Regions from separate parts of the Caldalkalibacillus salinus genome, predicted to be linked through region 3. Evidence: riboswitches for the same ligand, from Rfam matches in the RefSeq annotation. Region 3 holds a riboswitch; each other region holds the start of a gene.
What was found. Region 3 has a riboswitch for cobalamin ahead of JKM87_RS14755 (High-affinity nickel-transporter). Riboswitches for the same ligand answer to the same signal wherever they lie in the genome.
Positions count from the first base shown of each region.

Region 1: linked by a shared signal. The riboswitch ahead of JKM87_RS10835 (ABC transporter substrate-binding protein) and the one ahead of JKM87_RS14755 (High-affinity nickel-transporter) in region 3 are both predicted to bind cobalamin.
Region 2: linked by a shared signal. The riboswitch ahead of JKM87_RS04515 (ribonucleoside-diphosphate reductase subunit alpha) and the one ahead of JKM87_RS14755 (High-affinity nickel-transporter) in region 3 are both predicted to bind cobalamin.

Region 1 is NZ_JAERVL010000015.1:257,119-263,216, forward strand. It holds gene JKM87_RS10825 (adenosylcobinamide amidohydrolase) at 1-355, opposite strand, end outside; gene JKM87_RS10830 (FecCD family ABC transporter permease) at 348-1,415, opposite strand; gene JKM87_RS10835 (ABC transporter substrate-binding protein) at 1,378-2,397, opposite strand; cobalamin riboswitch at 2,623-2,813, opposite strand; gene JKM87_RS10840 (DUF2797 domain-containing protein) at 2,991-3,791, opposite strand; gene JKM87_RS10845 (MFS transporter) at 3,847-5,088, opposite strand; gene JKM87_RS10850 (DUF5667 domain-containing protein) at 5,670-6,098, shown strand, end outside.
Region 2 is NZ_JAERVL010000004.1:163,649-169,746, reverse strand. It holds gene JKM87_RS04515 (ribonucleoside-diphosphate reductase subunit alpha) at 1-1,609, opposite strand, end outside; cobalamin riboswitch at 1,878-2,074, opposite strand; gene JKM87_RS04510 (acyl-CoA thioesterase) at 2,312-2,845, shown strand; gene JKM87_RS04505 (DUF116 domain-containing protein) at 2,909-3,751, opposite strand; gene JKM87_RS04500 (cation:proton antiporter family protein) at 4,064-5,905, opposite strand.
Region 3 is NZ_JAERVL010000027.1:26,646-32,743, forward strand. It holds gene cobJ (precorrin-3B C(17)-methyltransferase) at 1-1,319, opposite strand, end outside; gene JKM87_RS14755 (High-affinity nickel-transporter) at 1,321-2,013, opposite strand; cobalamin riboswitch at 2,164-2,394, opposite strand; cobalamin riboswitch at 2,572-2,760, opposite strand; gene JKM87_RS14760 (threonine synthase) at 2,828-4,045, opposite strand; gene JKM87_RS14765 (YeiH family protein) at 4,153-5,253, opposite strand; gene JKM87_RS14770 (hypothetical protein) at 5,431-5,601, opposite strand; gene JKM87_RS14775 (ferredoxin family protein) at 5,605-5,901, opposite strand; gene JKM87_RS14780 (FAD-dependent oxidoreductase) at 5,901-6,098, opposite strand, start outside.

The sequences.
Region 1 (6,098 bases), on a different contig from region 3:
CTTTTTTTGTCAAGCTAGGAAACCATCCGCTGAGATAAGGGTAACGCCCAAGCGAAACAATTTCTTCTACCGTATAGTCAAAAGCGTGCGTTTGCTCTTGGGTAAGGACGGAGATAAGGCGTGCTTTTTCCTTTTTACTGTAGGACTCTAAAGGTTTACGAGCTAACGTCACACTGCCTTCCGTTACGGATAGTGCACCCGTAAGTAGCTTGAACAACGTCGTTTTCCCGCTCCCATTAGGTCCTAAGAGCGTAAAGAATTCACCCTTCATAATATCTAATGTCACATTTTTTAAGATGGGGGTGTGGTCATAGCCACCCGTTAAACGGTCTATTTTTAATATGGCGTCACTCATGATTTGTCCTCACCACTTTCTCCCGATAGAGTAATAGCGCAAAAACGGGAGCCCCTATCAGAGCTGTAATTACGCCGATGGGTAACTCTTGTGGGGCGATAACCGTCCTAGATATAAGATCCGCTAGCGTTAAGAAAGAGGCGCCTACCAACAAGGATAAGGGTAAAACATGCTTATGATTGGGTCCTACGACGAGACGTACCAGGTGAGGAATGACGAGTCCGACAAAGCCAATCATACCCGAAACGGCCACACAAGCACCTGTCAATAGAGCAGCCCCCAATAGAATCCAGCGCTTCTTCTCCTGGACAGCAACCCCGATATTTTGAGCTGCTTCCTCACCCATAGATAATGCGTTAAGCTCACGTGTGTGCATGAGCAACAGAACGGTCCCCACGATAAAAAAAGGAAACACCAGTTGGACATAGGGCCATTTTCTCATCCCTAAATTCCCCATTAACCAGAATAAAATCTGCCGTAATTCCTCTCCACTAAGAGCGATCACTAAGGCGATAATCGCACTGATAAAAGAACTCATAATAATACCGGCCAAAATAAGGGTCTCTACACTTAGAGTCGGACTCACGAACCGCGTCAATCCGTAAACGAGCATTAAAGCAAGTAGCCCACCTACAATGGCCACAACGGGCAAGGTGAATGTGCCCAGTCCAAATAATGTGAACTGGAAAAAGAGCACACTCACAGCTCCTAGTGCAGCCCCAGAAGATACACCTATCGTGTAGGGGTCTGCAAGTGGGTTACGTAACAACCCTTGGAACGCTGCGCCGGCTAAAGCTAACGCTGCGCCAACGATCGTTGCTAGCAACACACGAGGCAAGCGTATATCCCAGATGATAGCTTCTACATTTGCCGGTACAGGCGTTGCACTCGACACCCCTAGTAACTTGCTATCTAACACTTGTAGAATCATCGGGATGGGGATATAGACACTACTCACAGATAAACCAAGAAGGGCTGTACCTAGTACAAACCCTCCACAAAATAAATACAACCCTATAAGCTTATTCGCCGAATACTTCTGGATAAATGATTGTTGCAAGTGTTTCCACCCCGTCAACCAAACGCGGTCCTGGTCTCGTTACCGTGTCGTTGTCTACATCATAAACACGTTCATTTTCTATCGCAGGAATGTGAGCCCAACCTTCTCGGCCAAGCACTTCTTCCTTGGGTTGTTCAACATAGTAACCATAAGTTGTGACAATTACATCGGGATTTAACTCTACAATTTCTTCTTCTGTTAGATTTGGCCAGCCTTCTAAATGTCCAGCTGCGTTTTCAGCGTTGATATACTCTAGCATTTCGTGAATAAATGTACCGCTACCGCTTGTAAATATATCTGGCGCAGGTGAAATCTCCACCCACACTCGTGCTTCTTCATCAATGCTATCAGCTTTTTCAGTGATAGACGTCAACTTCTCTTTCATGTTATCGACGACTTCTTCCGCACGTTCAACCGTTCCAGTCGCCTGCGCAATAAGTTCGATACTCTCATACGCTTCTTCAAAAGAGCTAGCGTCTGCCACAACGAGTACATTGATCCCAGCTTCTCTGAATGTGTCTAAGACATCCGGAGATTGATTATGTAAATGTTCTGAAGCCAGCAAAAGGTCTGGTGCCATCATCAATACTGTCTCTTCATCGACATCCATGTCTCCAACTTTGTCAACGTCTAGGGCTTCCTCAGGATAATTGCACCATTCTGAGACCCCAATCATTTTGTCGCCTAAGCCTAGAGCGTACGCAATCTCTGTATTACTAGGCAATGTGGATACAATCGTCTGTGGCTCTTCTTCCAATGTCAGCTCGTTACCGACACCATCCGTCATTGTAAGTGGATAACCAACGTCTTGAGACCCACCTGTCTCTGTTTGTTCTTCCTCTTGTCCTTCTTCCTGGGATGTGCCTTCTAAATCACTGGCTACATCTTCTGCACCACAACCTGTCATCATAAGGGCGAATGATAATAATAATGCTAGGAACAAACCTTTTGCTTGCCCATGTTTACCTAATACTCTTGCCATTGTCTTCACTCCTTCAGTAGTCTATCATTCTAGTTCACTAAGACATCGCTTGATGTTGACGCACACAAAAAAACACCTTTCCATTCAGGAGGAAAAGGCGTGAGCTCATAAAGGGATTGAAAGACCTTATCTGTACTTATAGACCATCATAAAGTGAGGTCTATGCTATTAAGAGATAAAAAAGGTCCACCGTTCTCTTTAAGCTTCCTTTTCCCCGAAGGAACTTAAATCTCCCCCATATAGGCAGGTCTCCTGACTTACGCTTCCATGCGCCATCCTCCCCTTCCCGTGCAACGCACAGTGGGTCATGAGGAACGCTCAGCGAATACAGTGGCGGGACCGTGCTGGATTCTCACCAGTCTTCCCTTTTCACCTTATAGTGTTGATACAGGTTCAGCAGTATTCTGCCCAAAAATGTTAAACGCTATAAGGAACCTATAGGGTCTATCTTATGTTTATGAATAAACGCGACATACTCGTTCGCTGCGTCTTTTTGTGTACTCTCATTATACTCGAAACGAATAAGGAATGTAAATCTATTATAACGTTGATATATCCTTCTACTTCCTTAATTGTATCGCTACCTTAAAAGGTTATGAATCATGAACCGTGACAGAGATATGATAACCCGCGTATTTTTTCATATTAATGACGCCATTTTCTAAGATCAGATATTGTCCTTTAATGCCGATTAAGCGATCTTCAATACAAGGCGTTTTATCTAAATTGTATGATTTGATCTTATCGATCTGCTCTAATTGGGGATAAACAATCGCGATCACTTCTTCTTCCCGCAGTAGGAAAGGGTGGAATACCTCAGGTACTTTCTTCAAAATATCTTGACGTACCTGTTCAAGACTCACGTCCGGCAACTCGCCTTTCAACATCTTTCTCCAGTTCGTTTTATCAGCTATGTATTCACTTAAAGCCACTTCCAATTCACCAGCCATCTTCCTCGTGGGTAGCTCGGCAACAGGAACAGCGTAACTAGCCCCCTGGTCCCCCCAGCGTTTTAATTCATTCCCCTTTCGAGTAAGGCCAACTTTAACATCACTACTGACTGCCAAGTAAACGTAATGGGGAACCATGCAATGCTGTTCACCCCATGCTGCATCCCTACACGTTCCTTGTTCAAAGTGACATTCGTGAGGTTTGACAATACAGAGGTCGTTCTCAGGTCTATTTTTAAAACACGGGTAACAGGCACCATTATTAAAGCTCTTTTTTATTTTTCTCCCGCAATAGACACATTCGATGTGCCCCGCAAATTGAATACTGACCGTTTGATTTAAGGCATCATTCATGAATAATGACGCATCTTTAAACGCCAGCGTGTAGTTTAATGGCTCTTCATATTCGTGCTTCAAGCCTTTAAGCATCCCTGTTGCGATCATTGCTTTTACACTCCTTCCCATAGGTATCAATGATGAGACTGTCTGTTGACTTGACCTATCTTGAATATCCTTGAAAATCTTGAACATCCTTAATATCTTGTACATCCTTAATATCTTGTACATCCTCTATATCATGTTCTCTAAAGATGAGACCTGACGTTATCAAAATGAGTAACATGCCACAAATGGCATAATAAATGCTCCCCTCGGCAACGGTATCGATTAATATTCCCCCTACTAAAGGACCTGTCATACTCCCTACAGCAAAGAAAACACCTGCCATCACATTGCCCGTTGGTAATAGACTTTTGGGTAAAAGATCTGCCATATACGTAATACCGAGTGAGAATATGGAGCCGATGCATGCACCAGCGAAGGTGAAAGCCACTAACAATGCAACCTTATTAGATTCGACGATGCTCGCGATCCCAAAAAAGAGTAAACCTAGTAACATCACGATTAATAGTATATTCTTTCTACCATATCGGTCACTGAGCACACCTAGGGGCAATTGCGTGACTAAACTTCCGATTACAAAAGCCGGAAGTAGTATAGAGACCCACTCAACCGTTATACCAGATCGAAGGGCATATACGGGATAGTTGCCATGCAAAGACGCCTCTAGAAAGCCGTACCCAAAAGGCGGCAATAAAGGGAACCAGCTCAAACGTAAAACGGTCTTATATTTATCCCAAGTGCCGTATCCTGCACCTGTTTCAATTTCATTATCTGGCCATTCATTACGCAAACGTAGCAAAAATAACCATGCCAGCGCACTTGTAGCAGAAGCGACGATAAAAGGGAGAAACTCACTGATGTCTAAGAGCCTCGTCATCAACGGACCGATACCAAAACCAGCTCCAAAAGCAAGACCGTAGATGGCGATATTTCGCCCCCTCTTCTCCTTTGTACTAGTGGAGGTGATCCACACCTGCGTGGCAAAATGGAGCATGTTATCCCCTATACCGACAATGACTCTTAGGACAAACCAAAACCAAAACGCCTGCCATATAGGGAACAAAAGCATAGACCCTACCACTAAAAACAAACCAATGATGATCACCGGTTTATAACCGTAACGGCGCACAGGTTTCTCTATAAAAGGAGAGGCGATTAATATCCCTATATATAAAGCTGCAGCATTTAAGCCATTATATGCAGCCGGCACACCGATGCTCTCCAGCATAACAGCTAAAACGGGTAGCAGCATCCCTTGAGAAAATCCGGCAATCCCCACCATAATAATAAGTAACCAAAAACGGTATTGGGCATTGTTCCTATCCTTTACCCGGTTCATACGACACTCCCTCTTCGCTCTAATTTGGCAAAAAAAAGCCCCGAAGAAACTAAGTCTTCAGGTATCATGAGACCATTTGCACTACGGAAAACTAATTCTATCTCTTTTAATACTTCCGTCTAGGTGTTTAATCTTGATGTGAAGCGAAGTCTCTTCAGTTTTGTTTTTGTTTAACATCTTGCATACCCCCATCACATTTGGCACAGGTATACATTAATAATATATCAAATTCTTTTATTGACGTCTATTTATCTGTTTTAATAGTGTATTGAAAATCATCTAGGCCTTAACAGCATTAGTCGTGAATAACCTTCATCACTTGATCCCCCCCCGTAAAGAATAGGACCTAAGTCTTAAGCAACACGTATACACCTTGAAGCTTGACGTCTCCTTTTTCTATCATTGTTGAATGATGTCGAATGATTTTAAGTTTCTATATCGCCATTTTTCACCTCTTGACCTCACTTTTCTATCCTATCCTACCATGTTCCTATTTTTTTGATTGCCCCCTGAAAGATTAAGAAAGGACCGAAACTTTATAGTGCAAAAAACAAAATGGGTATTTGGGAGGTCAAATTAAAATGAAAAAACATATTATTGCTGCATTGGCACTGATCATGGTGTTCTCATCACCAATGGCCGCATTCGCAGATGAATCTACAGAAACGACACAAGAGGTAGAGGTCACACAAGAAACGACAGAACAACAACATGAAGATGCGGAGTCACTGCTTGCAGAACTAAGCGAACTTGCTGAAAGTGTTGAAGGAACAGATGAAAGTGATGTAGACGAAGAAGAAATTTCAGTTGATTCACCAGATTCCTTTATGTACAAAGTGAAAAGATTATATGAAGATTTTGAGATGATTGTCACTTTTAAAGAGGAAAGCAAACTAGAATTATACATTGAAAATGCACAAAAAAGATTACTAGAATTACAAACCCTTGAGGAAGAACTTCAACCAGAGTTCTCTGCGGAACTATACGACGAGTTTATCGAAAACCTTGAA
Region 2 (6,098 bases), on a different contig from region 3:
TACCTAAACCGATCGCTCGGTAACGTTGGTTCGTTTTCTCTGCCTGCTTAAGAGGATAGAAGTTCAAGTCAATTACGTTATCTAGCATCCTCACTTGAATGGGGATCACACGTGCCAGGTCTTCCTTCGTTTTCATTTTTCCTAAGTTAATCGAGGACAGATTACAAACGACAAAATCTCCAGGCTTCGTTTTAGTCACGATGACACCGTCCTCTAATTCTTCAGAAATCAACTCAGTCGGACTCATATTCTGCATAATTTCTGTACATAAATTACTGCTATAGATCATCCCTTGGTGTTTATTGGGATTAGCCTTGTTGACTGTATCTCTGTAAAAGACGAATGGCGTTCCTGTTTCAAATGCGCTAGACATGATTTTTTTCATAATGTCAATGGCAGGAACCTTTTTCTTCTTCAAATCTGGGTTTTTAACACATGCGGCATAACGCTCAGAGAAGGCTTTATCCTCTTCATCGTCATAAAAATCCTCTAAAGAGAAGCCCATGACCTCACGTATCTCATGAGGATCGAATAAATACCAATCCTCTCGTTGTTCCACCGCTTCCATGAAACAATCTGGAATGCAAACCCCTGGAAAAATATCATGGGCCTTTAAACGGTCATCTCCGTTATTGGTCTTAATATTGAGAAAGTCTAGTATATCAGCATGCCAAACGTCTAGATAGATAGCCGCTGCCCCTTTTCTCACACCGAGCTGATCGACCGCCAATGCGGTGTTATTGTAGTTTTTAATCCAAGGGATGACACCCCCACTCTTATTATCATGGCCTCTAATAGATGAACCCCTCGCTCGGATTTTGCCCACATAGATGCCTTGTCCGCCTCCATGTTTGCTCACCTGGGCAAAGGATTGGTCCGTTTGATAAATGCTCCACAAATTATCGTCTACTGTGTCAATAAAGCAACTGGATAACTGGTGGAACGGTTTAGCTGCGTTATTCAAAGTCGGTGTAGCTACCATCACTTCATGTTGGGATAATACCTCATAAAATTGTTGGGCATAGTAGACTTTATCGTTTTCCTTCATAGCTAAGTGCATGGCAACCGTCATGAACCGTTCCTGTGGCAGTTCCTCTACCTTATCCTGCTTGTTTTTTGTCAGATAACGATCAGCTAGTAATTTTAGCCCTACGTAGTTGAATAAATCATCTCTCTCAGGTTTGATACTCCTTTCGAGTTCGGCTATTTCCTCCCTCGTGTAATAGTCCATGAGGTAACGCCCGTATCTGCCTTCGCCCACTAAATGTTCGACTAAAGATACGAGTGAACCATAGCCCGATATCTTATCGGCCTCTTTCTCTAACTCGTAACCACGTTGGTGACTTGCCTCAAGATACAATTGATACCTTAGCATTCTGGCAGCCACGTATTGCCAGAATGGTTCCTCGACAGATGTTTTTTCAAGCGTGCTTTGAGTGATCGCTGCCATCGCCTCCGTTGTGGACAGGTTACCCGCACACTCTTTCTGGATATCTGTGCAAATTCGCTCTATGTGTTCTTGGGTGAGTGACTGACAACTAAAGGCAATAAATGTTTGTAAGGCTTCAGGTATCAAGCTCTCTTTGGCGTATGTAAGGGTCACTGACATCTCCTCCTTTTATATCACTTGGGCACTTGTATAGGGCCAAGTTTTGTTATATAAGTCCTCTTTATGCGCCCAATCGTTTCAAAAACTGTGGGAAATAAAAAAACTCATCCCCGTCCTGGGATGAGAGTATGTTCACAAAACGACACAATAGAATACCCAACATACGAAGAGAGCTGACTCGTTCTACTGACTAGAGCGTCGCAGGGTTGTCACCGTTACTTTGTATGAAATAGGTGTGTCGTTTTCAACTCTCCATCCCCGAAGAACAGAAAACTTTCGTGTTAAGGCAGGTCTCCTGACTTGTGCGTCATCCTTTTTGGGGCCTTCCCGTATATAGGGCGATATACCTCATACATACAGTGGTCATACCCAATCGTCAGCACTCACAGTTGCGGGGGCAGCTTTGGTTTTACACCAAATTCCCTTTTAAGTCCGAGCATGGACACCTTGACACCGAACTATATATAGTGTTTTTTAACTAAATAAAAACTAAATATTGTATTATAGAGCGTATATTTATCTTATCAGTCTCAAACTTTTAAATCAATAGTATTTTAAGCGAACCATTTGCACATCCTCTTTTTTTATGTCTATAATAAGTCTCACAAACCAAAGAAAATTTTTAATGGATGCCTATGCTTAAGTGAGATATATTAAATCACAGAGGATAGAGAAACACTAGAGATACAATACCAGTTTCATATGGAAAAGGAGCGTCAAATAGTGGAGAGTAAAACATGCAAAGAGTCAAGATGTGTGAAGACAAGTCATGTATTTCCAAACGATACGAATAATCATGACACGTTATTCGGAGGGAAATTAATGTCCTACATAGACGATATTGCGTCTATATCGGCGATGAGACACTGCCGGCAGCAGGTGGTCACCGCATCCATGGATTCTGTAGACTTCCTTCATCCGATCAAACCGACCGACTCCGTCTGTCTCGAATCTTTCGTGACCTATACAGGAAAAAGTTCCATGGAGGTTTTTGTGAAGGTCATAGCAGAAAATCTCATCACAGCGGAACGTCAAATTGCTGCGACGTCATTTTTGACCTTTGTTGCCCTTGATGAAAATAAAAAGACCATTCCGGTTCCCAAGGTGGTCCCTGAGACGGAAGAAGAAAAGAAGTTACATGAAACGGCTCCCCAACGAGCAGAGATACGTAAACAACGTCGAGAAGAGAGTCGTCTACTTGCAGACTTCCTGACTATCAGAAAGCCTTGGGAGTGATCTGAGTAGGTCATTTGAGAGTGTCAGTCAATATGGGCACAAAATGCACACAAAAGCTTGGGCCTATGATGGCTCCAAGCTTTTTAAGTGGTCCGGTACCGTTTGTTCATGCCCTAAAAAGAAGCTAATAGCCTCTTCCATCTCTTGTAGATTAATATAGGTATTAAAGCATGGGCCGTCCGGTCTCTTATTTGCAATGGTCAGCACTGGCATTTGTCCATCCACATCCTGCATCCCCGAAAATAAATCACGTTCACAAGCCACACCGATAACCGCTCTCGGTTGTTCAGTCACCAACAGTTCCCTTGCTTTATTTCCTCCACTCGCCGTATGAAACTTAACACCATAGCGTTCTGTGAGGTCCTTTAATTCTTTGCGCATGATTTGTGACAAGCATCTAGGTACAAGAATTAATAAATCATCTGGGTGGACCTTGGGATATAAAGAACGGTTGACTGCATTGGATATCTTTAGTAAAGAATTTTTCAAGCGATCCTTAGAAAAACCCAACCGTTTCCCGATCATAAAAGTGACTGGAACCAATGGATTATTGGCCACTTCTTTACGTTTGAGAAAAAAGGCGAACGGTTTTTCGGTCTGTACCGTGAGCATGATGCACATATAACCGCCAATGACAGTTACGCTGAGAAGGACAAAAGCCCATTTCACAGTACTGTACATGTAAGGATGGATCCCCTCAAGACGAGGTTGAATCATGTAGAGAAAAACAAACACAGAGATGAAAATAGCTAGGACTGTAAGTGCACTTAAGCTTAGAAATAGCCATGGGCTGGTGTCTAGGTCTCCGTTATTTTCTTCTAAATTACCGTCCCAGCCTTCATAATCTCCACCCAACTTACGGGGACGGTCCAACTGAGGGCGCTCAGCTTTGTTGTGATCTCCCAATCTACTTCCTCCTTTAAAGGTCGTCTATATTTACGCTTAGGTTGTGTAGGTATAACGCGCCCTATTCAGGTGGATATCAGTACTGGTTCTGATAATTGAAATGGAACCTACCATAGCCCTGATGATGGAGCATGACGAATGAGAGATTGCAGCAACGGAGGAGGACATCCGCAAAGGGGAGTTACCCCCCGTTCAAGAATGACACATTGACCGAACAGTTGATGAGTAAAGAAAAAAGAAGCGACCTACTAACCCTAGGCCGCTTCTTTTAGCGTTGATACACTGGTGTAACAAAAGCCGTCACACACAGATTTAAGCTTCTAACTCTTTCCTCATTCTTTTCACATTGTCTTTCTGTCCACTAATGAGTAATCGATCCCCAACTTTCAAAGGTGTGTCACCGTCTGGAACCAGGTACGTTTCATCCCGTATAATATATAAAATTAAAGCATCTCCCACAAAAGGCAAGCGGCGTATAGGTAAGTCGTTGTAGTTCATGTTGGTCACCACAATCTCTCTGACCCAGTTATGATGCTGTGACGTTAGCCGGCCAACTTTTGGTTGTAAGACCAATGTTTTTAACAACGTCCGCGAAGCAAACAGAGTAGAGAAGACTGTGTAACCTTCCTTGGTCAAGGCTGCATGATGCTTAGGCTCCTCTACATGAATAATAATGTTCTTAATCCCTTTCTCGCGTGCATAGTGAGCCAATTGAATATTCAATTCATCATAGCTCGTGCCTAGAATAAGAAAGTCTGTGTCAAACGCATCATACTCTTCCAGCTTCTGTTCCGTAATACTATCAAGCTCAATTAACGGGAAGTCAACTTGCTCTGCCGTTACGGTTAATGCCACTTTACTTTGTGCCCGACCAAACAGTTTGACATCATAGCCATCCTGTTCGAAATCAATGGACACCGGTAGCGTCAGTTTATTAGCTCCAATAATTGTGACACGGGTTGGTTTTTCTTCCGTTTTAGGCACCCAGCGATTAAAGACAACTGGGGATAGTAAACAGGTCATCACAGCGACAAGGACAAGTGCACCGTTCATATTCTCACTAATGAGACCCATTTCTAAGGCGATGGCAGCAGCGGCAACCACTAAGCTAAGAGTGGATGTGAGTAGCACCCCTGCCCCTATGGTTTCATGGAATGAAAACCACTTACGCAAGTAAAGGATCGGTATCATTTTAGACACGTACAGCATAACAAATAGAACGGGTATCAGCACAAACATACTAGCGTCTGCAAATAGTGACCACAGATCAATCTCGACCCCAACCATGACGAAGAAGATGGGTATAAAAAAACCGTATCCAAAGGAGTCAAGCTGTCGCATGAAGCCCTTACTAGGTGCCAAGAGTGAGACGATGACACCTGCCAAGAAGGCCCCGAGTATGCTTTTGACCCCCATCGATTCTGATACGACGACAAAGACGAGTATCAGTGCAAAAACACCTCTTGTTCCTAGTTGCACAGTGCCACTAGAAAGGTGTTCAAAAATTTTAAACTTGAAGTAATATAAAATAAATCTATAGCTAACAAACACGAGTATAAACAGTAAAATGATGAAGAATAGCTTCATCGTGTTCTGATCCACGTACATGATATAGCCTGCAAGTAGTACCATCGTGGCAACGTCAGAAATAATGGCAATGAGCAATATCGTTTGCCCGTAAGCCGTTTCTGTCAGTTTACGTTCCTTCAGTACAGGTAGGACAACACCTAACGAAATAGTTGAAATGATCAGTGTCATCAAAAATGGATTATCAATTAATCCAAAGGCTTGCAGTCCCAAGGATAACACGAACCCTAAAATGAATATCCCAATGAAGACAGCTGTACTTGCGACAAAGGGATTGTAGGCTTTATTTTTATCCTGTTTTCCGTTACCTCCAGACGAACGTAGGGCACGGAAATCAATCTCAACCCCACTTAAAAACATCAGAAAGATGAGTCCAAGTAATGAAAGTAAATCGAGCCATGGGTCTTCAGAGATGATATTGAAGCCGCTTTTACCAATAATAATTCCTGCGATAATCTCTGCTACGACAACGGGAATGAAATCTAACTTTAGACGGTGTAAAAGGATCGGCACCATAAAAGCAATGGTGACCACTATCATCAGTGAGAGTATTGATTGTTCTTCCATCATCTCTCCCCTTCTATATCTTGATGTTTAAAAACAGCTGCCCCCTATAGTATCTTTCCTATTCAATGAATGCAAGCATTATTATTCAATTAATTGGACATCTATGTTTGCTTATTTTACACAAACAGTGTATAATTCTTAAATGTGTCTATTAATATCCCACTAATAGACGCATATCAAACCATTTTCTTCG
Region 3 (6,098 bases):
CAACCGTTAAAACCTAATTTAAGTTCTTTGGGGAGATCGATGCCCCCGAGTTTCTCTTGGATTTCTTCTGCGTATGGAATAGCATCCTTTTTCTCCCCTTCACAGAAGTCACACGCCTTCAATTGAAAAACGTCTCCAACAGGAGTCAAGATCAATCCTTCTCGCTCTAGTGCTTCTGTTATATCGTCTGGATTATGTGTCGGTATTTGAAGAAGCAGATGATGGTCTGGTGTATAGGACATCTGCCCTTGCTCTCCCACGACCTGAGCAATGGTGAGCAGTTGTTGCGATGTCAAATTCTTATTAGCAACCCCTGGGCTCACTGCTAATTCAAAAATGGGGGCTTGCTCCTGCCCTTGTGACTGAGCATAAGCGACATGCGATTGGCTCTCATAACCGTCTTGAGTGACGGCTTGGAGGGCTTGACTCGCCCAATCTAAAGGTCTTGACGCCGGTGTTGCAGACGACGAGGACGTCTCATGATGATCCCCTGCATGTAAAGCCCACGGCTCGTTCTCAGGTTTTAGACGTTCTGCCGGCTTTAGGCGTTGTTCCTCTTTATCCAGCGTATACTTGCGTTGATAACCCCTCGGTGTAATCATTTTGTTATCGTATAGAAAAGTGGATGCGTTCCCGATAATCACCGTGGTTAGCATGCCTATTTCGTGCTCAAGCATGTCCTTCAATGTCGTGATGACGACATGTTCACGATCCCGGTACGCACTTTTAACTAGACCCACAGGCGTTTCCGGTGAACGGTAACGCAGTAGTATCTTTTGAGCTTCGACTATCTGTTTTGTACGTCGACCACTTTTAGGGTTATACAATGACACCACGAAGTCTGCTGCTGCCGCCGCCTCAATTCTTTTGGCAATGAGCTCCCATGGCGTTAAATGATCACTAAGACTGATGGTACAAGCGTCATGCATAACGGGTGCCCCGAGTCGTGAAGCACAAGAGTTGATGGCGGATATGCCAGGCACCACCTCTACAGCGACACCCGTGTCCTCCTTCCAACCTTTTTCAACGAGGACCTCATATACTAACCCTGCCATCCCATATACCCCAGCATCACCACTGGAAATGACGGCAACCTTGCGTCCCTGTTCCGCTAGTTTCACAGCCGCTTGAGCCCTGCTCACTTCTTCGGACATGCCTGTACTTATGATTTCTTGTCCACTTAGTAAACCTTCGATCAATTGGATATACGTTTTGTATCCAATGACACAATCGCTATCTTCAATGGCTTCCTGTGCCCGCTTCGTAATATGGTCAAAACTCCCAGGACCGAATCCAATTACCCATAATTTTCCTTTCATTCTACACACCTCCACCCATGATTTCTGTGATCATAAACAGTCCTAATCCGATACTGTACACTCCCGTTATGAGTCCCAATACCATGTACAGATGTCGTTTAAATCTCGCTTTAATAAAACCCCAAGATAATAGAAGCGTCACTAAAATCGTAGAAAACAGGAGCCCAACGACGAATAACAAAAGGTGAATGGTTGCCGCTGAGTAAGTATCTAAACCAAATGCTGACGATATGATAGCAATCTGACTTGGGCTCTCAACGCCTATACCGTGAATAATACCTACAATCATGGCCCCTACAGCCCCCATTTTCACAGGTGAGAATGAAGCACTTGGCAACTTTGCAGTCAACCACTCTTGGATGAGGGTGATGCGACTTTTGAGCTGATCATCTTTCTTAGTCCGATAGACACTGTAAATGATGACACCTCCTAAGATAATCAATGTTAAACTTACGAGCCCTTCCATCCATTGTTGAACAGGACTTGAAAGTCGGGTTCCGAAGAAAATGGTTAACAGTCCTACGAACAAAACCATCATCCCGTGTCCGCAGGCATACATGACACCTAGCGTGACTTGTCTACTTTTTTCTTCTTCACTTCCAACCATGTCAGCAATGGCGGCGATATGGTCGCCATCAACTCCATGGCGCATGCCTACCATAATGGCAAACAGCGCAAATGACATTAACTCCATTTTTTTACCTCCTTTTTGCATGAATGAATAATAATGGTATAGATACAACTAAAAAATGCACCTCTACGAAGATAGAGGTGCAGAAATAACGTACGAGACCGTAAACTTGTCCACTCGATTTCTACACACACCTATAACCCGTAGGCTGTGAAGCGAACAGGATAGTAGGCAGGTCTCCTGACTTAGGTTCATCGTTGATGTGGCGTCTTCCCAAAACAATCTAGCTCCTTTTACTAGAATTATCTCAGTGACATCAACCACTCACTCCCCATTACAGTGGCGGGCACCGTGACGGACTTTCACCGTTCTTCCCTTTTAAGCGATCCTTAGCAACGCCGAATGAACGTTGGCTGCATAAGAACCGCACCTAATCCTGTTTGTATTCAGTTGTACAACTAGCTCACCAATCTAGCATTCATGCTATTAAAAAAACCTTAACACGAAGGTTAAGGTTTGAGACATACGTTGACAATCGTTAAGCACGGGCACTCATCTATTGTCAGTAACGAGATGACATGAGTACGCGTTGTCTTCACCTTAATTCTCCCCTCCGAAGAATGGTCGTTACATTTAAAAGCAGGTTTCCTGGCTCACGTTCATCTTACTCTTGTCCCTTCCCAGCAAATCGCCAGTGGTTGACAATTTCATCACGTATACAGTAGCGGGGGCTGCACCGGATTCACACCGGTTTCCCTATTATCTTAAGCTTGCAATGAAAACTTAAGCACTTTTAAATGGCATATTTTGTTATTTTATGTGTAACCTTGTCTACATTAAACCTCATCTTAGCATTTATTTCAATAGGTTTTTTGTCTTAATTTTTTAACTTTAGTCGATCTCCCGGCTTTAACACAGGGGCTTCTACTTGCATCGTGTCCGGATACTTAATCCCTTGACCTGTGTTGAGGGCGATCACAGTATCATGATCTTTTATCCATCCATGCTCCCTTAACTGTCGAGCGGCTACAAACGTCGCGGCCCCTTCAGGACAAATAAAAGCACCTTCAAGTGAAGCTATACACTGTTGTTCCTGCACAATGGCTGTATCGTCTACGGCCATGGCACACCCGTCAGTCTCATAGATCGCCTCTAATACAAGGAAATCCCCTATCGCTTTAGGAACGTTAATGCCGAAGGCAATGGTCGAAGCGTCTGTCCAGAAGGTCGACTCTTCTTTCTTATCCTCCCACGCCTGAACAATCGGCGCACACCCCGTTGATTGTACAGCCACAAGTCGAGGCAACGGCCCTTCTATCCACCCCATAGCCATCAATTCCTTCAGCGCTTTATAGATGCCGATGAGACCTACGCCACCTCCAGTAGGATAAAGGATGACATCCGGCATCTGCCAGTCCAACTGCTCTGCTATTTCTAGACCCATTGTCTTCTTCCCTTCAATACGGTAAGGCTCCTTTAAGGTGGAGGCATCATAGAAGCCGACGTCTTGTACGGCCTGCGCCACAATACGACCGGCATCACTGATTAATCCGTCCACAAGGTTTAAATGAGCCCCTGACAGTGCCACTTCAAGTCTTGTGATGGTGGGAGCGCTCACGGGCATGACAATGTATGATTTTATACCCGCTCTCGCAGCGTATAAGGCCCATGCCGCACCAGCATTCCCATTGGTTGGCATGGCGATCGCCTCAACCCCTAACTCCTTTGCTTTTGACACACCGACAGCAGCGCCACGCGCTTTGAATGAACCAGAAGGGACCATCCCTTCATCCTTCATATATAAATGAGGAATGCCCATATTCTCGCCAATACGAGGCATGGAGAGAAGCGGTGTCATCCCTTCTCCTAGGGATACGACATGTTTTTCACGCTTAACGGGGAGTAACTCATGGTATCTCCAAAGTGTGGGCTTACGCTCTTTTAACATCGTTGTTTTAAAATTGTCTGATAGGGCATCAAGATCATAGTCGACGAGCAAGGGCGAGCCACACTGACACAAATGATGCGCTTGATTAACATCGTAATGTGCATCACATTTGGGACAGTATAAATGCGTAACATAACTAAAGCTCATCATTGAACCTCCCTCTATAGATTAAGATTTTCTTTAATACACTCCTTTTACGCGGGTTCACAAGCTAGCCTTAATTAGCACTAGCTAGCGTGACTTTTACTAGAACATCAATGTGAAAGGATGTTTACGAGAAGCACCCCTAGTATCACTAGGCTTGCGTAACCCAGCACACCGTAGCTAACGGTGCGTAGTCCTATTTGCTTAAATTCTCTAACATGAATACTTAGTCCAAGTCCGGCCATAGCCATCGATAAGAATAGCACACTTAATGCAATGAGAAAGTGTGTAAGCCCTATAGGTACAACACCTAGCGTATTAATCATACTGAGCAATAAAAATCCGATGACGAACCAAGGGATCGGCAGGTTTTTAAAACGATGCATTAATGTCTGGTTATCCTGACGGTGATGCGGGTGTTGAGCACCTTCCTTTCGTTCAAACCAATACGCAAGGAATAAAGCGACAGGAATGAGCAGAGCGACTCTACCTAGCTTGACGAGAATAGCCGTTTCACTACTCACTTCACCTGCGGGTGCTGCGGCGGCAATCACATGGGCCAATTCATGTAACGTCGCACCTACAAATAGGCCATAAGTATCAGGTGTCACCCCGAGGAACGGGTATATAAATGTATAAATCATGGTGCCAATCGTCCCTAACACCGCGATATAGGAGACAGCGATCGCCGTTTGGGCTTTTTTAGCCCCAATCAGGGGGGCTACGGCGACAATCGCGGCTGCCCCACAAACAGCAGTCCCTACTGCTATTAAAGCGGATGAATGCGCATCGATTGCAAGCTTATGCCCTAAGTAAAGCATGATGACTAGGGTGAACACAATGACAATAAGGTCCACGGCTAAAACGGTCATACCTGCCGCATATATCTGTTCTAAATTTAAGCGAAGTCCCATTAAGATAATACCGGCCCTTAACAGATACTTTGTACTGAATTGTACGCCCTCAGTGGCAAACGTTGGAACGCCGAAAGTGGCTTTCCATCCCATCCCGAGTAATATAGATAAAATCATAACGCCCATGATGGACAACAAAGGCAAAGCAACGAGTTGTCCCGCGAGTAGAGCTATGAGTAAGGTTAACACCACACCTGCATATAAGCCCTTCTTACTAAACATTCTTTTAATCCAACTTCTTTGTTTATGTACTGGTAGTTGAGTGGATGTATTGTGCTCCACATTCGTCGGTGACATAGTATGGTGTCCTCCAAGTGATAATGTTTCTTATGACAGGAACAAGGTCCTTTACATCTACAATATCATAACGAGACTCGTTTATGGGCGGTAAAATAAAAAGAAGGCAAAATGAGACTTTACGTCTCCTTTTACCTTCATGACGTGTAAACTTCAATTATCATGATTTGAGCTTAATTATCTTAGATCTTTCTCTCTAGCCGACAGATCTAGCTGAATAAGCTCAAACGCCTCCCAGCTACAAAAATGATCTTCCCAAATGACATGACACTTCCGCTCATGTACGCCCATCACAACCCCTCTAACACCATCGCGAACATAAATGACATGATCACCGATCTTGTACATGATTCACCCCAAACGGAAGACGATACCGTGGCCGCCTTTTGGGTACACCCAGTCGATGTTCTCATAAGGGCAACCGATGCGACAGGCTCCACACTCATGGCAGCCCTCATAGCCGACATGCATGCGGATGTCTTCCCACTTGTAGATTTCTGCAGGACAAAATATGGTACACAGCTTATCGGGACAATCAGTCATACAGATTTCGGGATCCTTGACGTGAAGATGGGATTCCGTGTCCGCGTTAAACCTGACCAAATACTGCTTTTCTTCAATGGTCTGTGCCAGTTTTGGCTCGCTCATCACTTCATCACCTTCCAAGCCCGGTATATGTCTCGGGCGATTTTTAATTTCTCTCCAGCGGTCCCGATTTCTCTCCATATTTTCTTTTGTTTCTCTCTTTTGGGGACACCATCTACAGTGAGCATTTGACTGGCCGCTTTGTTCATCATGGGTATATATTCTTCAAAATATTGCGGAAATTTATCAAAGGTGTGTAC